Regions from separate parts of the Streptomyces sp. NPDC002742 genome, predicted to be linked through region 3. Evidence: riboswitches for the same ligand, from Rfam matches in the RefSeq annotation. Region 3 holds a riboswitch; each other region holds the start of a gene.
The links. Region 3 has a riboswitch for S-adenosylmethionine ahead of ACFYW8_RS17305 (aminotransferase class V-fold PLP-dependent enzyme). Riboswitches for the same ligand answer to the same signal wherever they lie in the genome.
Positions count from the first base shown of each region.

Region 1: it holds a riboswitch for S-adenosylmethionine, as region 3 does, so the genes downstream of both, thrC (threonine synthase) here and ACFYW8_RS17305 (aminotransferase class V-fold PLP-dependent enzyme) in region 3, are expected to answer to the same signal.
Region 2: it holds a riboswitch for S-adenosylmethionine, as region 3 does, so the genes downstream of both, ACFYW8_RS23985 (putative leader peptide) here and ACFYW8_RS17305 (aminotransferase class V-fold PLP-dependent enzyme) in region 3, are expected to answer to the same signal.

Region 1 covers NZ_JBIAQF010000005.1:239,086-246,067, reverse strand. Annotated here, with positions in the region: gene ACFYW8_RS10475 (ROK family protein) at 1-315, opposite strand, end outside; gene ACFYW8_RS10470 (DUF3263 domain-containing protein) at 476-703, shown strand; gene otsB (trehalose-phosphatase) at 786-1,640, shown strand; gene ACFYW8_RS10460 (trehalose-6-phosphate synthase) at 1,755-3,227, opposite strand; gene ACFYW8_RS10455 (glucosyl-3-phosphoglycerate synthase) at 3,306-4,250, opposite strand; SAM riboswitch class I at 4,456-4,612, shown strand; gene thrC (threonine synthase) at 4,628-5,926, shown strand; gene ACFYW8_RS10445 (MoaD/ThiS family protein) at 5,923-6,198, shown strand; gene ACFYW8_RS10440 (cold-shock protein) at 6,640-6,843, shown strand.
Region 2 covers NZ_JBIAQF010000013.1:75,137-82,118, reverse strand. Annotated here, with positions in the region: gene ACFYW8_RS24005 (PP2C family protein-serine/threonine phosphatase) at 1-861, shown strand, start outside; gene ACFYW8_RS24000 (expansin EXLX1 family cellulose-binding protein) at 939-1,895, opposite strand; gene ACFYW8_RS23995 (hypothetical protein) at 2,437-2,709, shown strand; gene ACFYW8_RS23990 (cell envelope biogenesis protein OmpA) at 2,845-3,546, opposite strand; gene ACFYW8_RS23985 (putative leader peptide) at 3,746-3,865, opposite strand; SAM riboswitch class IV at 3,848-3,991, opposite strand; gene ACFYW8_RS23980 (amino acid ABC transporter permease) at 4,454-5,458, shown strand; gene ACFYW8_RS23975 (amino acid ABC transporter ATP-binding protein) at 5,455-6,381, shown strand; gene ACFYW8_RS23970 (ABC transporter substrate-binding protein) at 6,586-6,982, shown strand, end outside.
Region 3 covers NZ_JBIAQF010000008.1:346,783-353,764, reverse strand. Annotated here, with positions in the region: gene ACFYW8_RS17315 (cytochrome bc complex cytochrome b subunit) at 1-1,201, shown strand, start outside; gene trpD (anthranilate phosphoribosyltransferase) at 1,373-2,437, shown strand; SAM riboswitch class IV at 2,568-2,684, shown strand; gene ACFYW8_RS17305 (aminotransferase class V-fold PLP-dependent enzyme) at 2,873-4,234, shown strand; gene ACFYW8_RS17300 (Lrp/AsnC ligand binding domain-containing protein) at 4,286-4,567, opposite strand; gene ACFYW8_RS17295 (rhomboid family intramembrane serine protease) at 4,610-5,365, opposite strand; gene ACFYW8_RS17290 (hypothetical protein) at 5,519-5,758, shown strand; gene ACFYW8_RS17285 (NYN domain-containing protein) at 5,794-6,982, shown strand, end outside.

The sequences.
Region 1 (6,982 bases), on a different contig from region 3:
GGCGGCGTAGACGGCGATGCCGTTCTTGGCGTCGACGATGCCGGGGACGGCGACGCCGGCGGCCAGGGCGCTCTCGCCGAGGTGCTCCTCGCCGTGGGCGCGCAGTTCGGCGGCGAAGTCGAGGATCTCCTCGACGACGGCGTCGGGCCCGCGCTCACGGCCGGTCGCCCGGCGGGCCTGGTACAGCAGCGCGGGGTGCCCGGGGCTGCGCGGCGGCGGCACGTCGGGGCGGCCCGAGGAAGGCTCGGTGTCCACCCCGACCAGGGCGGCCTTCATCCCGGTGCCGCCCACATCGAGGGCGATGACATGTCTCACGGGGGACAGTGTCGCCCTTTACCCCCAGAGAGGTCTAGTCCACTCACGTGGTGTGGACCTTATGTCCGCATTCCGAGACGGATACGGCAGGCGCAGGTCCGGTCCCCGTTCCGGTGGCCGCCCCCGGCGCTTGTCGGTGCCGGGGACTACCGTGCTGTCCATGGAAGAGCTGCCCGCGCGCGAACGGAGCATTCTCGCCCTGGAGCGCCGCGGCTTCCCCGGACCCGGCGCCAAGGAGCGCGCCATACGCGAGCAACTGGGCCTCGCTCCGGTCCGCTACTACCAGCTGCTCAACGCGCTGCTGAACGACCCGAGGGCCCTGGCGCACGACCCGGTGACGGTGAACAGACTGCGCCGGGTGCGGGAGTCGCGCCGGGACGAGCGGTGAGATCGGGGCATTCCGGCCGGCGGGTCCCCCGCTCGGCCATGAGTCAGGGGTGCGCCCGCCCCCACCCGGATAGGGTCGACCCATGGGCAGCCACCCCGAATCCAAGGACTCCTTGCCGGCCCCGGTGACCCCCGCCGGGCGCGAGGCTCTGGAAGCGATCCTCACCCGCCCCACCCGGACGGTCGTCGCACTCGACTTCGACGGAACCCTCGCCCCCATCGTCCCCGACCCCGACCGGGCCCGCGCGCACCCGGGCGCGGTCCCCGCCCTCGCGGCACTCGCCCCCAAGGTCGCCTCCGTCGCCGTGGTGACCGGTCGCCCGGCCGGTGTGGCCGTGCGGCACGGCGGCTTCGCGGGCGTCCCCGGACTGGAGCACCTCGTCGTCCTCGGCCACTACGGCGCCGAGCGCTGGGACGCGGTGAGCGGCACGGTCACCGCCCCCGCCCCGCACCCCGGTGTGGCCGCCGTCCGCGCCGAACTGCCCGGGTTCCTCGACCGCATCGGCGCCTGGCAGGGCACCTGGATCGAGGAGAAGGGCCGTGCGGTCGCCGTGCACACGCGCCGCGCCGAGGACCCCCAGGCGGCCTTCGAGGCGCTCCGGGAGCCGCTGGCCGAACTGGCAGGCCGGCACGGCCTGATCGTCGAGCCGGGCCGCATGGTCCTGGAGCTGCGTCCGCCGGGCGTGGACAAGGGCGTCGCCCTCATGGAGTACGTCCGGGAGACCGGCGCCGAGGCGGTCCTCTACGCGGGTGACGACCTGGGCGACCTGCCCGCCTTCGCCGCCGTCGAAAAGCTCCGCTCCGACGGGGTCCCCGGGCTCCTGGTGTGCAGCGGCAGCTCCGAGGTCGCCGAACTCGCCGAACGGGCCGACCTGGTGGTCGACGGGCCCGCCGGGGTCGTCCGCCTCCTCGCGGCGCTGGCGGCCCACCTCACCTGATCCGGCCGGCGTCCCCTGCGCCGGGGCGGACCGGCCGCAAGCTGGTTCGCCCCCTCCGCCCCTGCCCTTCCCGTGCCCTTCCCGTACCCGGGGCTCCGCCCCGGACCCCGCTCCTCAAACGCCGGAGGGGCTGGATGGCGCCTCCAGCTCGCGCAGCTGGTCCAGGAACCACTGGGCCGGGGGCAGGGCGGTGGCCGCGGCGGCCAGCCGCTTGGTGCGCTCGGCGCGTTCGCCCGGCTGCATGGTCAGTGCCTCGTGCAGCGCCCGCGCCGTACCGATGACGTCGTACGGGTTCACGGAGATCGCGTCCTCGCCCAGTTCCTCGTACGCCCCGGCCTCCCGCGAGAGCACCAGCGCGCAGCCCTCGTCGGAGACGACAGGGACCTCCTTGGCGACGAGGTTCATGCCGTCCCGGATGGGGTTGACGAGGGCGACGTCGGCCAGTCGGTACGCGGCGAGCGAGCGCGCGAAGTCGTCCTTGACGTGCAGCACCACAGGGGTCCAACCCGGCGTCCCGTAACGGGAGTTGATCTCGTCGGCGACCCGCTGCACCTCGGCCGTGTAGTCCCGGTACACCGCGAGGTCCTGCCGCGAGGGATAGGCGAACGCCACGTGGACGACCCGCTCGCGCCACTCCGGGTGCTCGTCGAGGAGCTGCCGGTACGCCAGCATCCCCCGCACGATGTTCTTGGACAGTTCGGTCCGGTCGACACGCACGACGGTCCTGCGGCCCTCGCCGATCTCCTCGCGCAGCGCGGCCATCCGCTCCTCGACGTCCGCCCGGTGCGAGCGCTCGCGCAGGAACTCGGCGTCCGCGCCGAGGCCGTGCACACCGACGCGGGTCCGGCGGGGCGGGCCGCCGTCCAGGTGCTCGACCGCGGGCGCCGCGTCCGAGGGCGGGGTCACGCGGTAGCGCTCGGGGTCGGTCTCGGCCGCGCACCGCATGAACGCGCTCGCCCACCGCCAGGTCAGGAACGCCACCCGGTCCGCGCCGAGCATGCCGTCCAGCAGCTCGGCGCGGATGTCGTCGGGCAGCATCCGGAAGTAGTCCTCGGGCGCCCACGGAGTGTGGGAGAAGTGGCCGATGCGCAGGTCGGGGCGCAGCTCGCGGAGCATCCCCGGCACCAGGCACAGGTGGTAGTCCTGGACCAGCACGGAGGCGCCGTCGGCGGCCTCCTCGGCCAGCGCCTCGGCGAAGGCGCGGTTGTAGGTGCGGTACGAGTCCCACTGGCGCCGGAACTCCGCGTCGAAGACCGGCTCCAGCGGGGTCTGGTACAGCATGTGGTGGACGAACCAGAGCACGGAGTTGGCGATGCCGTTGTACGCGGCGGCGTGCACCTCGGCGTCGATGGCGAGCATTCGTACGCCGTCCTCGCCGACTCCGCGCCGTACGGCCTCCCGGTCGCCGTCGCCGAGGGCGGAGCACACCCATAGGGCGCCCGCGTCCGGCCCGATCGCCGAGAGGCCCGAGACGAGACCGCCGCCGCCGCGCCGGGCGTGCAGCGAGTCGTCCTCCCGTACCTCGTAGGTGATCGGGCCGCGGTTGGACGCGACCAGAATCCGGTGGGCACCGTGCGTTGAAGCCATGCCTCGAAACCTAGCCCCGTGTCGAAACGCTCAAACGTTCCCTTCGGCCGTATGCGAAGCACGGCCGGTCGGGCTGGTCTACGCGGCCCTGCGCCGCTGGTACTCGGAGATTTCGGTCATCGGTGGCCTTTCCTCCGTGTCGACCGAGTACGTGCGCGGCTGGAAACCGTCCCGGCCGCGCTCGAACTGGGTGAGGGCGGGGCGGATCAGATGGCCGCGGGCCAGCCGGAGCTGGGCGGTGCGGTAGATCGCGGCGGCCATCCGGCCCAGCGCCTGGCCGTCCTGGTGGCGGTGTTTGCGCACCCCGACGTCGACCTGGGCGAGGGCGTCCAGGCCCACCAGGTGCAGGGCGTCGACGAGCATGCCCAGTTCGACGCCGTAGCCGACGGGGAACGGGAGCTGTTCGAGCAGCGAGCGGCGGGCCGCGTACTCGCCGCCGAGCGGCTGGACGAAGCCCGCGAGCTGCGGCCAGTGCATGTTCAGCAGGGGGCGGGCCATCAGCTCGGTGACCCGGCCGCCCTGGCCGGTGGCGCCGCCGAGTGGACGGTCGTACATGGCCTTGACCAGATCGACGCCGGGTTCGGTGAGCAGCGGGCCCACGATCCCGGAGACGAAGTCGGAAGAGAACTCCTTGAGGTCCGCGTCGATGAAACAGACGATGTCCCCGCTCGTCACGAGCAGCGACCTCCACAGCACCTCGCCCTTGCCGGGCACGGCCGGGATCCGCGGGAGGATGTCGTCGCGGTGCACGACGCGCGCGCCCGCGGCGGCGGCGACCGCGGAGGTGCGGTCCGTGGAGCCCGAGTCGACGACGACGATCTCGTCGACGAGGGGCACCTGCTGCATCAGGTCGTGGCGGATGATCGCGACGATCTCGCCGACCGTCTCCTCCTCGTTGAGCGCGGGCAGTACGACGCTGACCGTCGAACCGCTGACGCGTTTCGCGGCCATGAGCCTGTGGAGCGGGCGGTCGGTCACGGACCAGGAGCGTGTGCTCAGCCAGCTTTCGACGTCTTTCAGCACGGTCTGCGGCTCCTCACTGTCTGATCACACGCTCTCATCGGCGTGCCCGCTGCGGCCAGCGGCAGATCGATTGCCGTCGTCTCGCGGTTCGGACGACTATCTCAACTGTCCTGGCCTTCGGTTACAGTCTTGAACAACGCGGATGACCATCGCATGTCCTGGATCATCGGCATGTATCGCGTTCAACAGTTCAACAATCAAATACCGCTCATCCAGAGGGGCAGAGGGATACGGCCCGATGAAGCCCCGGCAACCCTCCAGCCGGTCTCGTACCGATCGATGTCGATCGCGTCGCGAGGCTCCCGGCTAGGGAAGGTGCCAAATCCGTCTCACGGCGAAGTGCGTCGTGAGGAAGATGAGGAAAGGGCCTCGCCTCCATGGCTGCGCAGACAGATGCAAGTACCACGAACTCCGCCGACGCGGTGGATCTCGGCCCGGCCGCGGCGCTTTCCTGCCGCGAGTGCGGACACCGCGTCCCACTCGGCCCGGTCTTCGCCTGCGAGGAGTGTTTCGGCCCGCTGGAGATCGCCTACGACTTCTCGGCCTACGAGACCGAAGAGCTCCGTAAGCGCATCGAAGCGGGACCCGCGAACATCTGGCGCTACGCGCCCCTCCTGCCCGTCCCCGCGGACGTGGCGGACAAGCCGAACATCAATCCCGGCTGGACCAAGCTCGTCCAGGCCGACAACCTGGCCCGCGAGCTCGGTGTCGAGGCCGGAAAGCTCTTCGTCAAGGACGACTCCGGCAACCCGACGCACTCCTTCAAGGACCGCGTCGTCGCCCAGGCCATCGAAGCCGCCCGCGCCTTCGGCTTCACCACCCTCTCCTGCTCCTCGACCGGCAACCTCGCCGGCGCCGTGGGCGCCGCGGCGGCCCGCGCCGGCTTCCGCTCCTGCGTGTTCATCCCGCACGACCTGGAGCAGGGCAAGGTCGTCATGGCCGCGGTCTACGGCGGCGAGCTCGTCGGCATCCAGGGCAACTACGACGACGTGAACCGCTTCTGCTCCGAGCTGATCGGCGACCCGGCCGGCGAGGGCTGGGGCTTCGTCAACGTCAACCTGCGGCCGTACTACGCCGAGGGCTCCAAGACGCTGGCCTACGAGATCTGTGAACAGCTCGGCTGGAAGCTGCCGGACCAGCTCGTCGTGCCGATCGCCTCCGGCTCCCAGCTCACGAAGATCGACAAGGGTCTCCAGGAGCTCGTCAAGCTCGGGCTCGTCGAGGACAAGCCGTACAAGATCTTCGGCGCCCAGGCCGAGGGCTGCTCCCCGGTGTCCGTCGCCTACAAGGCCGGTCACGACGTCGTACGGCCGCAGAAGCCGGACACCATCGCCAAGTCGCTCGCCATCGGCAACCCCGCGGACGGGCCGTACGTGCTCGACATCGCCCGGCGCACCGGCGGCGCGGTGGAGGACGTGAACGACGAGCAGATCGTCGACGCGATCAAGCTGCTCGCGCGCACCGAGGGCATCTTCGCGGAGACGGCCGGCGGGGTGACCGTCGGCGTCACCCGCAAGCTGATCGAGAACGGTCTCCTCGACCCGGCCCTCACCACGGTCGTGCTGAACACCGGCGACGGCCTCAAGACCCTGGACGCGGTGGCCTCGGACACCGGACTGACCGCGACCATCCGTCCGAACCTCGACTCCTTCCGAGAGGCTGGCCTCGCATCATGAGCGTCAACGTCCGCATCCCCACCATCCTGCGCACCTACACCGGCGGCGCCGCCGAGGTGACAGCCGAGGGCACGACCCTCGCCGAGGTCATCACCGACCTGGAGAAGAACCACACGGGCATCGCCGCGCGCGTTCTGGACGACCAGGGCAAGCTGCGCCGCTTCGTCAACGTGTACGTCAACGACGACGACGTGAGGTTCGAGCAGGGTCTCGAAACGGCGACCCCGGACGGTGTGGGCGTCTCGATCATTCCGGCCGTCGCCGGAGGCTGATCGTTACCCTCGGTAATGCCGAACACGCTGAGTTCATCGAATTGCCCCCTCCGTGAGAGAAACGGAGGGGGCAATTCTGCATGGTTGAACGCGCTAGGGTTGGGGAAGTCGCTCCGCTTTCGCTGTCGGTTTCATGCCGGGCGCATATGAGTACCCGTTCGGCGGCCGACAAGAAGTAGCCAAACTGCCTCGCCTTTATGGGCCGTTTATGGCATTTACGGGGCCCGACTTGCCCTGAATCATTGCGGGTTCTCCGTATATCATTGATCAGCCATGCCCAGAATTCTCGTCCGATTGACCTGTTGCAGAGGGCAGTTGGACAGATACATTCAGCCGCGGTCGACGCGTTCCGGCGCACACCCCCAACCGTTGGGGGGTGAGGTCTGACCCGGATCCGCGAAGTGTGGATCTGTGCAAGGGCCAGTAATAGGGGAGTTAGGCATGGCTCAGGGCACCGTCAAGTGGTTCAACGCGGAGAAGGGGTACGGCTTCATCGCGGTCGACGGTGGTGCGGACGTCTTCGTGCACTACAGCGCGATTCAGATGGACGGCTACCGCACCCTTGAAGAGGGTCAGCGAGTGGAGTTCGAAATCTCGCAGGGCCAGAAGGGTCCGCAGGCGGACATGGTCAAACTCGCCGTCTAGTCCGGGCGCGAACGGCCACCGACGCACTCACGCCGAGGGGCCCGCATCCCACCAGGGATGCGGGCCCCTCGTGCGTCCCCGACGGCCTCCCCCTCATCTCGTGCGCGCCCGCGCGCCCGCGCGTGCCCCCTGTGCGGGC
Region 2 (6,982 bases), on a different contig from region 3:
CGCTGGCGCCGGGAGCGCGTCCTCGCGGCCGTCCGATCGGTCGCGGAAGCCGCGCAGCACGCCGTGCTCGCACCCATACCGCCGAGTGTCGGACCGTTCCAGGTGGCCGTCCGTTACAGCGCGGCCGCGGCGGAGGCACGGATCGGCGGCGATCTCTACGCGCTGGTGCCCACGCCGTACGGGGTCAGGATGATCATCGGCGATGTCCGCGGCAAGGGGCTGCCCGCCGTGGGCACGGCCGCACTCGTCCTCGGTGTCTTCCGCGAGGCCGCCTACGACGAGCCCGATCTCCTCGCCGTCGTCGGCCGGATCGAGCGGAGTCTGGCTCGGAACCTCGGGTACGACGACTTCGTGACCGCCGTGGTCGCCGGGTACCCGGAGCCGGGCCGGCTGGAGGTCGTCAACTGCGGACACGCGCCTCCGCTGCATGTGCGCGCGTCCGGGACCGTCGCGTCGGTCGACCCCGTCAACCCCGCTCCGCCTCTCGGACTGCGTGCCCTGACGGGGGAGACCCCGAGTCTCCAGGTGCTGCCGCTGGCCGACGGTGATCAGCTTCTGCTCTACACCGACGGCGTCACCGAGGCCCGCGACCACGGCCGCGAGTTCTACGCCCTCGCCGAAGGGCTGGCCCGGCATGTGTCCGACGAGCCCGCGTCCACCCTGGCCGCGCTCGACGCCGAGCTCCAGGCCCACGTGGGCGGTCGCCTGCACGACGACGCGGCCCTGCTCCTGCTGCGCAAGCCGGCCGTTCCCGAGACGGTGTCCGCGGTCGTCGCGGGAGGTGGCTCCATAACCGTCCCGGCCCCGCCCCGGCCGCCCGGTGCGGGCGCGGGTGTGAGCTGTGGCAGGGGCGCGGAGTAGCTCCTTCCCCCCGGAGGTGTCACCCCCACATCCGCGGCGGCCCCCGCGTGCGCCTGCCGGCCGGCGTTCCGGAACGGTCAGTGCCGGGCGAACTGGACCCGCGTCGGTTGCACGGTGTCGGGTCGCAGCGCGATTTCGCCGACGGTCAGGCGTTCACCGTAGATGTCGGTGATCCTGATCGCGCCGCCGCATCCGCCGCCGTCTTCGGCGAGGAAGTAGTTGTAGTCGGTACGGGGCAACCGCCGCCAACCGTCGCCGCCGCGGAGTTCGAGCCGGGCCACCGGATTCCGGTGGCCGAGCACCTGGACCGCGCACCACCAGCGGCTGGACCCGGTCTTGTACCGGACCGCGATCGTTTCGGAGGTGCTCGGGCTCAGCAGTTTCCACGTGACCGGGATCCGCCCGGCCGTGGGATTCGCGAGCCGGGCGAACGCCTGTGCGCTGAGGTCGAGCTGCCCTGGGGCGCAGCCCACCGGGCATTCGTTGGTGATCCGTACGGTGACGGCCGCGCCGCCGGCCGCGCGGACAACGACGTACGCTCCGCACGCCTTGGACGTCTCGTAGTCGGTGTGGTTCATCGCGGCGGTCAGGAGGTCGTCGCTCGGGCCGTAGGAACAGGCACCGTCGCCCGATCCGGCGTCGTAGGTGGTGGCCACTCCCCGGTAGCCGACCCCGGGACGGATCCGTCCCGCGAGCGAGGCCGTCGTGGACACGGTCCGGGAGGTGTTCGAGGCCGACGGCCGCACCGGTGCGGTGGTGGTACCGGCCGCCGAGGTCGGGGAGGTACTCGAGCTCGGCGACCGTGTCGCGGTCGGGGACGCCGATCCGGCCGGAGCCCCCTGGCCGGGCGACTCGGTCCGTTGTGAACCGGCGAAGGCCGAGGCCGCGGCGTGCCCGGCACCGGCGTGGTGATCGGGGCGGAACGCCACGACAAGACTGACGAGAGCACCCACCGCGATCAGCGCGATGGGGGTGACGGTCGACAGCCTGAGCCGGCGCCCGCGGCGCCGCGCGGCCTGCCTCGTTGCCTTCATGCGCATCCGTTCCGGGGATCGAGCCGATGGTGTGTCCAACAGTGGCCGCGGGAAGCCAAAAGGTTGCCGCCCGATTCCGGTCCGCGCCGGACCGGCGTCCACCGGACGAGCACGACACCGGGTGTGGCGTCCCCGGCAGTTCCTGGAGCAGGGTCACATGGGTGACGGACCGGCGGATCGGCCGGACGGGGGTGGAGCGACGTGCTGAGGGGCGCTGGTCCCTCGGCGGAGGCCGGGAATCAGCCGCCGCTGCGTGCCCTGGTGTCCGCCGTGCCCCGGGCAGGGGGCGAGAACCCGGCGCTGTGCCACCGACGGCCGTCCCGGCGGGCCTGTTTCAGCCGTCGTCATTCCTTCTGGCCGCCGAACGTGTGGTGTGGGTGACGCGCCTCTACGCTCATAGCCTGCGCCGAACGTAGGCGGACCGCACGTGGACGGGGCGGACCCGTGGACCGTCCCGGCACGTGCTCTGTGTTCTGCGCGCGTGCTCCGTGTTCTGTGCAGTGGGCATGCGTTGGTTCCGGGGATGGGACAGAGTGTGGTCATGGGGCGCCTGTGGATGACGTGGTCGATCGACGGAGTCGGATCGGCCGGCCAGAACGTCGCGGACGTGGAGGCGGCCTGCCGTGCTCTGGTCGGCTCCGTCGAGCGGTCCCGGCGTGCCTTCGATGTGCCGGAGCCGTGGGAGGAGCTCCGTGAGTCGGCGCTGATCCTCCAGGACCGGATCCTGGGCTCGGGGCGCGAGGTCCTTGACCAGGGCCGACAGTGGACCTCGACTCTGAAGGGCGTGAGCATCATCCTGATTCCGCGCGACTGAACGGTCCGGACGCCGGAGAACCGGACGCCGGGCCCGGCGTCCGGTTCTCCGTTCGACCATGCGTGCCAGGACCGCAGTCATCTGGGCGGCCGGGGGCCCGGCCGGGTGGAACCCTCCCCGATTTCGTCGGGAAGGTCAGGCGCCGGCCGTGACGGGCGCCGCCTCTTCGTCGCCCCGGAAGGCGGGGTGGCCGCTCAGACGGCGTACGTAGTCCCGGAGCCGGTGATGCCCGCCGAGGATGTCCGACGGGCCGAGTCGGGTGAGCGCCACCCACACGTCCACGTCCGCCGCCGTCAGGTTCTCGCCCAACACATAGGACCGCTCCATGAGTTGGCAGTCCAGCAGCTCCAGGGCCGCCGAGAGCTCCGGGGGTTCGGCGGTCGGGGTGACGTCGCGGTCCAGCAGGTCGCGCAGGGCTTCGATGTCCGCGGTGAGAGCCGGCGGGCACAGTGTGGAAGGGTGCCCCGTGGTGTGGCCGGAGAGCAGCCCCGCGAGATCGCGGAGAATGTCCGGCGTGTGGTTGCTGACGATGCGTCCGCTCCAGCGGTCGCACAGCGCGGGTGCCGTCAGCGGTCCGTCGTAGTGGTGCTCGGTGGCCTCGTAGGCGCGGCGCAGTGAGGCGAAGGCGTCGGGTGTCCTGGCGGGGTGCGCCAGGACTGTGGTGGCGACCGAATCCTTCAGACCGAGCAGGTCGAGGGTGATCGCGATGCGCTGCGATAGCGGACAACTCTCCGACAGATACAGCTCGTAGCGGTGCGGCGCCGGGTAGAAGCCGCCGGCCAGGCCCACGCCGATACGGCTGTGGACGCGGTGGGAGAGGACGGACGGTGTCGTCACCTTCAGGCGAAGGCCCGAAGGGAACGAAACCTGGTCACAGGGACGTGAGTTGGCTGTACCGGAAGTGCGCGAAGCTGTCTCGGGCATTGACTCTCCCTTGGGGAACGAGGAAGCCACCGCCGCCTTTTGGGCACCAGCGGCCGAATGCGGATTGACGCGCCTGTCGGCACCGGTCCGGATCGAACGGACCGGTCGCGGATCAGTAGGCGCTGGAGACACGCAACAGATCGATGTGCAGGCGCCTCGTCAAACCGTTCCTGGGCAATTCCCACCGGTCCCGACTCCAGGCTCGCGAGACGCGAGACCACGCTTGCCCCACCGCACCGGCGGGACCCGGTCGTCACCCGGGGCACCCCGTCGCGGTGGAAGGGTTGCCTGTCAGCGAGCCGGGGCCGATGACCACAGGAGCGGGCGAACCGCACCGTGGGCGCTGACAATCGTGACCGTCCAGGCCAGTCTCGGTGCGACCTGTCGCGCCGTCAAGAAGGCCGGGCGCGCGGTCTCACCTGGTGGTCATCCGCATTGACATTCTTTTCGGGGCGGGCCTAACGTGCGGCGCACAACGGGATGCCTCAGGGCCGGAGAAGAGAAATGGTGACGGCGATGCACGCAGCTGACGGGACGGCCGCATGGCGGCGTCCGGGCCGCGATGTGCTGTGCGCCGACCGCTCCGTGGACCTGCTGCGTGTCAGCAGCGCACTGTGTACGGGCACATGTCGCCCGCTCTGCCACGGCTGACGGCTTTTCCTCTGCGTCTCTGACGAACACCGCTGTCGCGGTGTGCCCCTTCTTCGTCCAGCCCCTGTTCCACGTGCACCCGTGCGTCGATCCGCGCTGAGCCGCTCCGGCTCCGCGTCGTGCCGCCGCTCGCCGTGGTCCGGGGTGTCCGCATCCGCTGGAGCTCTCCATGAGTCAATCTCCCGGCACAGCTGTGTCCTTTGGATCAGCGCCGCCCGCCGAGGCGATCCCCCGTCCTGACGTCCCCGCCCCGCCGAAGCCCCTGGCGGCTCAGCGGGTCCTTCCGCTCCGGCGCCCCGGCCGCTGGATCATCACGGCCGTCGTGCTCGTACTGGTCGCCCAGATCACCCACGGCCTGGTGACCAACCCCTTCTACCAGTGGGACCGTTTCCAGTACTGGTTCCTGCGCCCGACGATCCTCGACGGACTGCTCATCACTCTCGAAGTCGCCTTCTACAGCGCGATATTGGGTTTGCTGGGCGGCATCCTGCTGGCGCTGGCCCGGCTCTCTCCGAGCCCGGTGCTGCGCGCGGTGAGCTGGGTCTACACCTGGCTGTTCCGCTCGGTACCGCTCATCGTCGTCCTGCTGTTCCTCTACAACTTCAGCGCCCTGTACCAGACGTTGAGCGTCGGCGTGCCCTTCGGCCCGGCCTTCTTCACCTTCGACGAGTCCCGCCTCGCCACCGACATGGCCGTCGCCGTCATCGGACTCAGCCTGAACGAAGCGGCGTACGCCTCCGAAGTGGTGCGGGGCGGCATCCTCTCGGTCGACCAGGGCCAGCACGAGGCGGCCTCCGCCCTTGGCCTGCCGAGGCGGTACCAGTTCGCGAAGATCGTCTTCCCGCAGGCGCTGCGCTCCATCACCCCCAACTACGTGAACCAGTTGATCGGCCTCATCAAGGGCACCTCGCTGGTCTTCTACGTCTCCCTGCTGGACCTGTTCGGCTCCGTGCAGAGCATGGGCAGTACCTATCCCGGCGACATCGTGCCGCTGCTCCTCGTCGCCACAGCCTGGTACCTGATCCTCACCAGCGTCGTGTCCGTCATCCAGTTCTACGTCGAGCGGTACTACTCGCGGGGCGCTGTGCGCACCCTGCCGCCGACCCCGTTGCAGAAAGTACGGAACGGTCTGCGCGATGTGCGGGCCCGGGTCCGGAGGGAGACGGCGATATGACCGGCGAAGCGCGTCAGGCGACGGTGAAGACCAGGACGGGTCCGCAGGAGCAGGAGCAGGAGCAGCAGCAGGAGCGGGAGCGGGAGCAGGGGCAGGGGCAGGGGCAGGCCACGGGGACCGGGACGGTCCCGGCGGCCGAGGTCGTCGGAGTACTCGGGACCCAGCCGGCGGCGGTCGAGGTGCACGACGTGCACAAGTGGTACGGCGTCCATCAGGTCCTGGACGGCGTGGAGTTGACCGTCCGGCCCGGAGAGGTCACGGTCATTCTCGGACCCTCCGGATCCGGCAAGTCCACTCTCCTGCGGGTGATCAACCATCTGGAGAAGCCCGAGATCGGCCACGTCAGCCTGAACGGCGAGCTCATCGGCGTCCGCAGGCACGGCGAGCGTCTGAAGGAACTGAGCGAGCGCGTCATCCTGGGCCAGCGCAGCCGCATCGGGTTCGTCTTCCAGAACTTCAATCTCTTCCCGCACCTGACCGTGCTGGACAACGTGGCCGCGGCTCCGGTGGCGACCGGAAAACTGTCCAGGCCCGAGGCCCAGCAGCTGGCCCGCGATCTGCTCGCCCGCGTGGGGCTGGCGGACAAGTCCGGTGCCTATCCACGGCAGTTGTCGGGCGGACAGCAACAGCGGGTGGCCATCGCCCGCGCCCTGGCCCTGCGGCCCGGGGTCATCCTCTTCGACGAGCCGACCTCGGCGCTCGACCCCGAACTGGTCGGCGAGGTGCTCGCCGTCATCAAGGATCTGGCCAGAAGCGGCACCACCCTCGTCATCGTCACCCACGAGATCGGCTTCGCCCGCGAGATCGCCGACCGGGTCGTCTTCATGGACGGTGGCCGCATCGTCGAACAGGGCACGCCCGCGGAGGTGTTGGACGATCCGCAGCAGGAGCGGACCAGGGACTTCCTGAGCAAGGTCCTCTGACCCGCGCGCCGAGTGCGGACGGCGAGGCACCTGTCGGCACCCGCCTCGGTCCGCCTCCGCAGGCACGCGTTCGGCGAAGCACCTCCCAGCACGAACCCCGGAACTCGCCGTCCGCCGTGAGCCGTTACGCACCACCATCCGATTTCGCGGCCCGCCGGGACCGCGCCCCCACACCCGCACCGCACACACCCGACAAGGACAGCCATGCGCACGCTCCCCCTGAACAGCAGAACTCTTCGCGGCGTCGCCGCCACCGCGGCCGTCGCCTCCCTCGCCGCCGGGCTCGCCGCGTGCGGGGGTGACAGCGACGCCGCCACCACGACCGAGGTCGCCGGCACGGTCACCGTCGGACAGCTGTCCAACGGGGCCGCCGAGCCGACCGCACTCAAGGTCTCGGAGGTGAAGTCGATCAGCGCCGAACTTCCCGCGTCGGTCAGCAGGAGCGGCAAACTGGAGATAGGCGTGGGCGCCCTGCCCGAAGGCTTCCCGCCGCTGGCGTACGTCGGCGAGGACCAGAAGACCCTCACCGGCGCCGAGCCCGACTTCGGCCGCCTGATCGCCGCCGTCCTCGGCCTCAAGCCCGAGCTCCGGAACTCCACCT
Region 3 (6,982 bases):
TGAGGTCAACTGGGTCTTCGGATTCCTGCTGTTCGTCCTCGGCATGTTCACCGGCTTCACCGGTTACTCGCTCCCGGACGACCTGCTCTCCGGCACCGGTGTCCGCTTCATGGAGGGCGCGGTCCTGTCCGTGCCGATCGTGGGCACGTACCTGTCGTTCTTCCTGTTCGGCGGCGAGTTCCCGGGCGGCGACTTCGTGGCCCGCTTCTACTCGGTGCACGTGCTGCTGCTGCCGGGCATCATGCTCGGCCTCGTGGTGGGCCACCTGATCCTGGTCTTCTACCACAAGCACACGCAGTTCGCGGGCCCCGGCAAGACGAACAACAACGTCGTGGGCATGCCGCTGCTGCCGGTCTACATGGCCAAGGCCGGAGGCTTCTTCTTCCTGGTCTTCGGTGTCATCGCGGCCGTCGCGGCGATCGCCTCGATCAACCCGATCTGGTCGATGGGTCCGTACCGTCCGGACATGGTGTCCACGGGCGCCCAGCCCGACTGGTACATGGGCTTCTCCGAAGGCCTGATCCGTGTCATGCCGGGCTGGGAGATCAACCTCTGGGGTCACACGCTCGTCCTGGGCGTGTTCATCCCGCTGGTGATCTTCCCGCTGGTCCTGGTCGCGATCGCGGTCTACCCGTTCATCGAGTCCTGGGTCACCGGCGACAAGCGCGAGCACCACATCCTGGACCGCCCGCGCAACGTCCCGACCCGGACCGCGTTCGGTGCCGCCTGGATCAGCTGGTACTTCGTGCTGCTCGTCGGCGGCGGCAACGACATCTGGGCCACGCACTTCCACCTGGCGATCAACTCGATCACCTGGTTCGTGCGGATCGCCTTCTTCGTCGTGCCGGTGCTCACCTTCATGGCCACCAAGCGGATCTGCCTCGGCCTCCAGCGCCGGGACCGGGACAAGGTGCTGCACGGCCGCGAGTCGGGCATCATCAAGCGCCTGCCGCACGGTGAGTTCATCGAGGTCCACGAGCCGCTCAGCCAGGACGCGCTGCACACGCTCACCGCGCACGAGCAGTACAAGCCGGCCGAGATCGGCCCGACGGTCGACGAGAACGGTGTCGAGCGCAAGGTCTCGGGCGCGCAGAAGCTGCGCGCCAGGATGAGCGAGGGCTTCTACGGGGACGAAGGCCAGATCCCCAAGCCCACCGTCGAGGAGTACAAGGAGATCACGAGCGGCCACGGCCACCACTGATCCCCTGCTGTTCGCCACGGCTGGAGCCCCGTCCATGACATGGACGGGGCTCTTTGCCGTCCTCGGGGCTGGATAGGGTGGACTCACCCGGTGGTGCGGGGCGATCCACCCCGCGTCACCCCACGACCCGTGTCACCCGCGACCGCGTGACCCACGAACCCAGGAGCGACCATGAGCGCTGTGAACCCCGCTGGAGGCGACACCGCGGCGGGCCGTTCCTGGCCCGCGGTACTGAACGGACTGCTCGAAGGCCGCGACCAGAGCGCGGACGACACGGCCTGGGCGATGGACCGCATCATGCGCGGCGAGGCGACCGACGCGCAGATCGCCGGGTTCGTGGTGGCCCTGCGGGCCAAGGGCGAGACCGTCCAGGAGATCACCGGACTCGTCCGGGCGATGTACGAGCACGCCAATGTGATCGAGGTGCCCGGACACACCGTCGACATCGTCGGCACGGGCGGCGACGGCGCGAAGACGGTGAACATCTCCACGATGTCCTCGATCGTGGTGGCCGGCACCGGCGCCAAGGTCGTCAAGCACGGCAACCGGGCCGCGTCCTCCGCGTCCGGTTCGTCCGACGTCCTGGAGAAGCTCGGCGTCAATCTCCAGCTGACGGTGAAGCGGGTCGCCGAGGTCGCGGAGGAAGCCGGGATCACCTTCTGCTTCGCGGTCAAGTTCCACCCGGCGCTGCGTCATGTGGCGGCGGCGCGCGGCCAGTTGGGCATCCGGACGACCTTCAACGTGCTCGGCCCGCTGACGAACCCGGCACGGGTGAAGGCCCAGGCGGTCGGTGTCGCCGATCCCCGGATGGCGCCGATCGTGGCGGGCGTTTTCGCCGAGCGCGGCAACTCCTCGCTGGTCTTCCGCGGCGACGACGGCCTCGACGAACTGACCACCACCGCGGGTTCCCACGTCTGGGTGGTCCGCGACGGCTCGGTCACCGAGGAGCGCTTCGACCCGCGCGACGTCGGGCTCGGCATCGTCCCGGTGGAGGCCCTGCGCGGCGCCGACGCCTCGTACAACGCGGAGGTCGCCCGGCGCGTCCTGGACGGCGAGAAGGGCCCCGTACGGGACGCGGTCCTGCTGAACTCGGCGGCGGCCCTGGTGGCCCTGTCGCCGACCGGCGCGCCGCTCGCGGACCAGCTCCGCGACGGAATGGAGAAGGCGGCCGAGGCGATCGACTCCGGCGCCGCGAAGCGCACCCTGGAGCGCTGGGTGGCCGCCAGCAACGCCTGATCCGCCTGATCCGCCTGATCCGCCTGATCCGCCGGATCCGCCTGATCCGCCAGAGACACGGAGCGAGGCGCAGTCCAGGATCCGGACTGCGCCTTGCGCGTGGAAGATCCTCTGGCAAGATGCTGTACCAGGTCATGAGTGACAGCCATCAGGCCCCGGCCGGCTGTCCGGCAACCCTCCGTCCGTGGCGGGGTGCCCCGGGTGAAGACCAGGTCGTAGGCAGCGAGGCCTACGGCAAGCGCGGACCCCTCCCGCCCTCCGGGCGGACGCAACCAGGGGTCCTGGTCGTTCGAGGGAGCCTTCTGTGAGCAAGCGAATGCGATAGGGCGTAGAGCCCCGCCCCCGCACACCCTTTTCACCTTTCCCTGCGTTGAGCGCTGCCTGCGGGCGGCCGCCTCGCGCGGTGATCCCGCCTGCCTCTCACAGGAGCTCGCCATGTCTGTCTCCACCGTTGCCGCCGACCAGTCCGTTTGTGCCCCCCTGGCCGTTCTGGGCCGGGATGTCACCGTCCCGCTCGTCACCGGCGGCGAGGTGACCTACGCGGCCCTCGACTACGCCGCCAGCGCGCCCGCCCTCCAGCGGGTGTGGGACGACGTGGCCGCGTACGCGCCGTACTACGGCAGCGTCCACCGGGGCGCCGGCTACCTCTCGCAGCTGTCCACCGACCTCTTCGAGAACGCCCGCAGGACCGTCGAGGAGTTCCTCGACTGCCGCGCCGGCGACCAGGTGGTCTTCACCCGTTCCACCACCGACTCGCTCAACCTGCTCGCCGCCGCGCTCCCGGCCGACTGCCAGGTCTTCGTCTTCGAGACCGAGCACCACGCCTCGCTGCTCCCCTGGCGCGACGCCCGGGTGACCTACCTGAACGCCCCGCGCACCCCGGACGAGGCCGTCGAGACGCTGGAGCGCGCCCTCGCCGACCGTGACCCGTACGGACCTGCCCTGGTCTGTGTCACCGGCGCCTCGAACGTCACCGGGGAGCTGTGGCCGGTGCGCGAGCTGGCCGCCGCCGCGCACGCCCACGGAGCCCGCATCGTCCTCGACGCCGCGCAACTCGCCCCGCACCACCCGGTGTCGGTGAAGGACCTCGACGTCGACTGGGTCGCCTTCTCCGGGCACAAGCTGTACGCGCCCTTCGGCTCCGGAGTCCTCGCGGGCCGCTCCGACTGGCTGCTCGCCGCCGAGCCCTACCTCGCGGGCGGCGGCGCCAGCCGCAAGGTCACCCGGCGCGCGGACGGCGGCGTGGACGTGGAGTGGCACGACAGCGCCGCCCGGCACGAGGCCGGCTCGCCGAACGTCATCGGCGCCTACTCGATCGCGTCGGCCTGCAAGGCGCTCACCGAGGAGGGCTTCGACCAGCTCGTCGCCCGGGAGCAGCACCTGATCCGTACCGTCCGCGCGGGCCTCGCCGAGGTCCCCGAGGTCCGGGTCCTCTCGCTCTTCGGTGACGACGCCCCGCGGGTCGGCGTCATCTCCTTCGTCGTCGAGGGCTGGAACAGCTCGCACTTCGCGGCGGCGCTCTCCGCCGAGTACGGCATCGGTGTCCGTGACGGCCTCTTCTGCGCCCACCCGCTGGTCCGCACGCTGCTCGGCAGCGCCCCGGAGAGCCAGGGGGAGTGCGGCGCCCCCGAGGCGGCCCCCGGCGAGAAGTCCCTCAACGCCATCCGCGTCAGCTTCGGGGCCGGTACCCCCGACGAGCACGTCGAGCGGTTCGTCCGCGCGGTGCGCGAGCTCGTCAGGGACGGCGCTCGCTGGCAGTACCGCACCGAGGGCGGCCGCTGCGTCCCGGCGGTCTGACGCCCCGAGCCGTCCGCCCGGAGGAGGTGTCCGGAGGCGGTGTCGCGTCGGTCAGGAGTCGAGACCGATCGCGAACGCCGCCTCCAGGTCGTGCTGGGAGTACGTACGGAACGCCACGTGCGTGTCCGTCGCCTCGACGCCCGGGATCTTGCTGATCTTGCCCGGAATGACGTCCGCGAGGTCGTCGTGGGCCTTGACCCGGACCATCGCGATCAGGTCGTAGGTGCCGGTGACGGAGAAGACCTCGCTGACGCTCTCCAGCGACGCGATCGACTCGGCGATCTCTGGGATCCGGTCCACGCTGGTCTTGATGAGGACGATCGCGGTGATCACGGCTGGTTCTCTCCCTAGGGGGCCGCTGCTGGGGATCTCACCCTACTCGCGGTCCACCTGGCCCGGCTGATCCACCTGAGGCCCCCGCAGCACCCCCGGAGCGGGCGTCGCGGTCCCGCGACGGCGGAACCGCGCCCACGCGTAGACGAAGCCCAGGGAGAAGCCCACGAGGTGGGCCAGATAGGCGACTCCCGGTCCCGAGGTGCTGCGGCCCGCCGCCAGCCACTGCAGGGCGAACCAGAACGGCAGCACCACCCAGGCCGGGAACCGCAGCGGCAGGAAGAACAGGAACGGGAAGAGACTGGTCACCCGGGCCTTGGGGAACAGGTACAGAAACGCCCCGAGCACCGCGGAGATCGCCCCGGAGGCCCCGACCAGGGACTGCTGCGAACCGGCGTTGGCGGCGGCGTAACCGAGCAGGGCCAGATATCCGCAGCCCAGATAGAAGAGGGCGAACTCCAGGTGGCCCATGCGTTCCTCGGTCATCAGCCCGAAGACGTAGAAGAAGAGCATGTTGCCCAGGAGATGGAGCCAGCTGCCGTGGATGAACAGGGCGGTGGCGGGGGTGAGCACCCCACGCGGGGCCCCGCCGAACAACTCGGCCGGGACCACGCCCCAGCGGCGGAAGTACGCCCGCTGGGCGAGCAGCAGTTCGTCCCCGGTGCCGTACGCGGGATCGAGGCCCGAGGCGGGACCGATCACGAAGATCAGACAGCACAGGACGATCAGCCCGTACGTCACCGGCGCCGGCCGACCCCGCAGCGCCCTGCCGACCGCCGTACTCCAATTGCCGATCATGGTGCAGAGCATGACGTAACCGCACCGATGCACGCAGACCGCCTCGCCGCCGTGGACAGCCGAGCGTCGAGTACCCGCCAGGCCGTAGGGTTACGAGCCACATGCACCGGGAGACCGGCGCCGGACGGACACTAGAAGGAAAGCGACCGCCCTATGACAGTTCCCCTGCCCGACGCCAAGACCCGCTGGCGCTGCGCCCTCTGCGGCAACCTCACGCGTTTCGACGTCACCCGCTCCTCGAAGGTCGTCGAGTACGTACACCTCGACCTGGCCGGTGAGCCGAAGGTCGAGGAGCGCGAGGTGGTGAATGAGACCATCGAGTCGGTGCGGTGCCGCTGGTGCAACGCGGTGGATCAGGTCGAACTCGTGGACAGGCCGGGCGCCGGCTCCTGAGGGAGCGGGCCCCGCACGGATATTGGGGTGAACGGATGGTGGAGACCACAGGCGGGGAGCCGGACGACGGCACCGCCGAGGTGCTCGACCGTCCGCTGCCCGACGGCGTGCGCCGGCGCGTCGTGCAGATCGTCTCGGACGGCTTCGGCGGGCTGACCATGGCCGAACTGCCCGCCCAGCTGAGGCAGTACGCCCGGTTCACGCCGAGCCGGCGGGCCAAGTTCGCGGGCAACGCCATGGCCGCGGCGCTGGAGACGGACCCGCTCTTCCGGCAGCGCATCGCCGAGAAGCTCAGAGAGGCCCAGCCGGAGATCGTCGGAGCTCTCGACTCGGGCGCGCCGCCGCCGGCCGCGGATCCGCTGGACGTGGCGGCCGCGGCCTACGTGCTGCGCCCCGCGGGCTGGGTGAAGCTGGTGACCGCCGCGGGCGAGGAGGCTCTGCGGGCGGACGCCGAGCGCGCCGACGAGGAGAGCCGCGCCGAGCTGGAGCGGCTGCGCACGGAACTGGCGGAGGCCCGCGGGCAGACGCGGAGCGAGACCGAGCGGCTGCGCACGGAACTGGAGTCGGCCCGGAAGGAAGCGGAATCGCTTCACCGCAAGCTGCGCAGTGCCCTCAGTGACGTCAAGCGCGGTGAGGCGGCCCTGCGCAAGCTCCAGACCGAGACGGACGTGGCGAAGGCGGAGAGCCAGACCCAGGTGTCCGCCGCCGAGAGCGAGACCCGGCGGCTCAAGGCACGCCTCTCGGAGGCCGAGGCCGCCCTGGAGGCCACCCGCAAGGCGGCCCGCGAGGGGCGCAGCGTCGAGGACATGCGCGTGCGGCTGCTGCTCGACACCGTGCTGGACGCGGCCCAGGGCCTGCGCCGGGAACTGGCGCTGCCCCCCGTCTCGGTCCGGCCCGCGGAGACCGTGGAGGCGGTCGAACCGGGACGGATGACGCCGAAGGACATCGCCGCCCGCGCGCTGTCCGAGAACGACCCCGCGATCCTGGACCAGTTGCTCGCGCTGCCCCAGGCGCATCTGGTCGTCGACGGCTACAACGTCACCAAGACCGGCTATCCCCAGATGCCGCTGGAGAAGCAGCGGCTGAGGCTGCTCGGGCAGCTCTCGCAGCTGGCCGCGCAGACCGGCGCCGAGGTCACCTGTGTCTTCGACGGGGCCGAGCTGGCCGCTCCGGTCCTGCTCGCGCCGCCGCGCGGGGTGCGGGTGCTGTTCTCCAAGCCCGGTG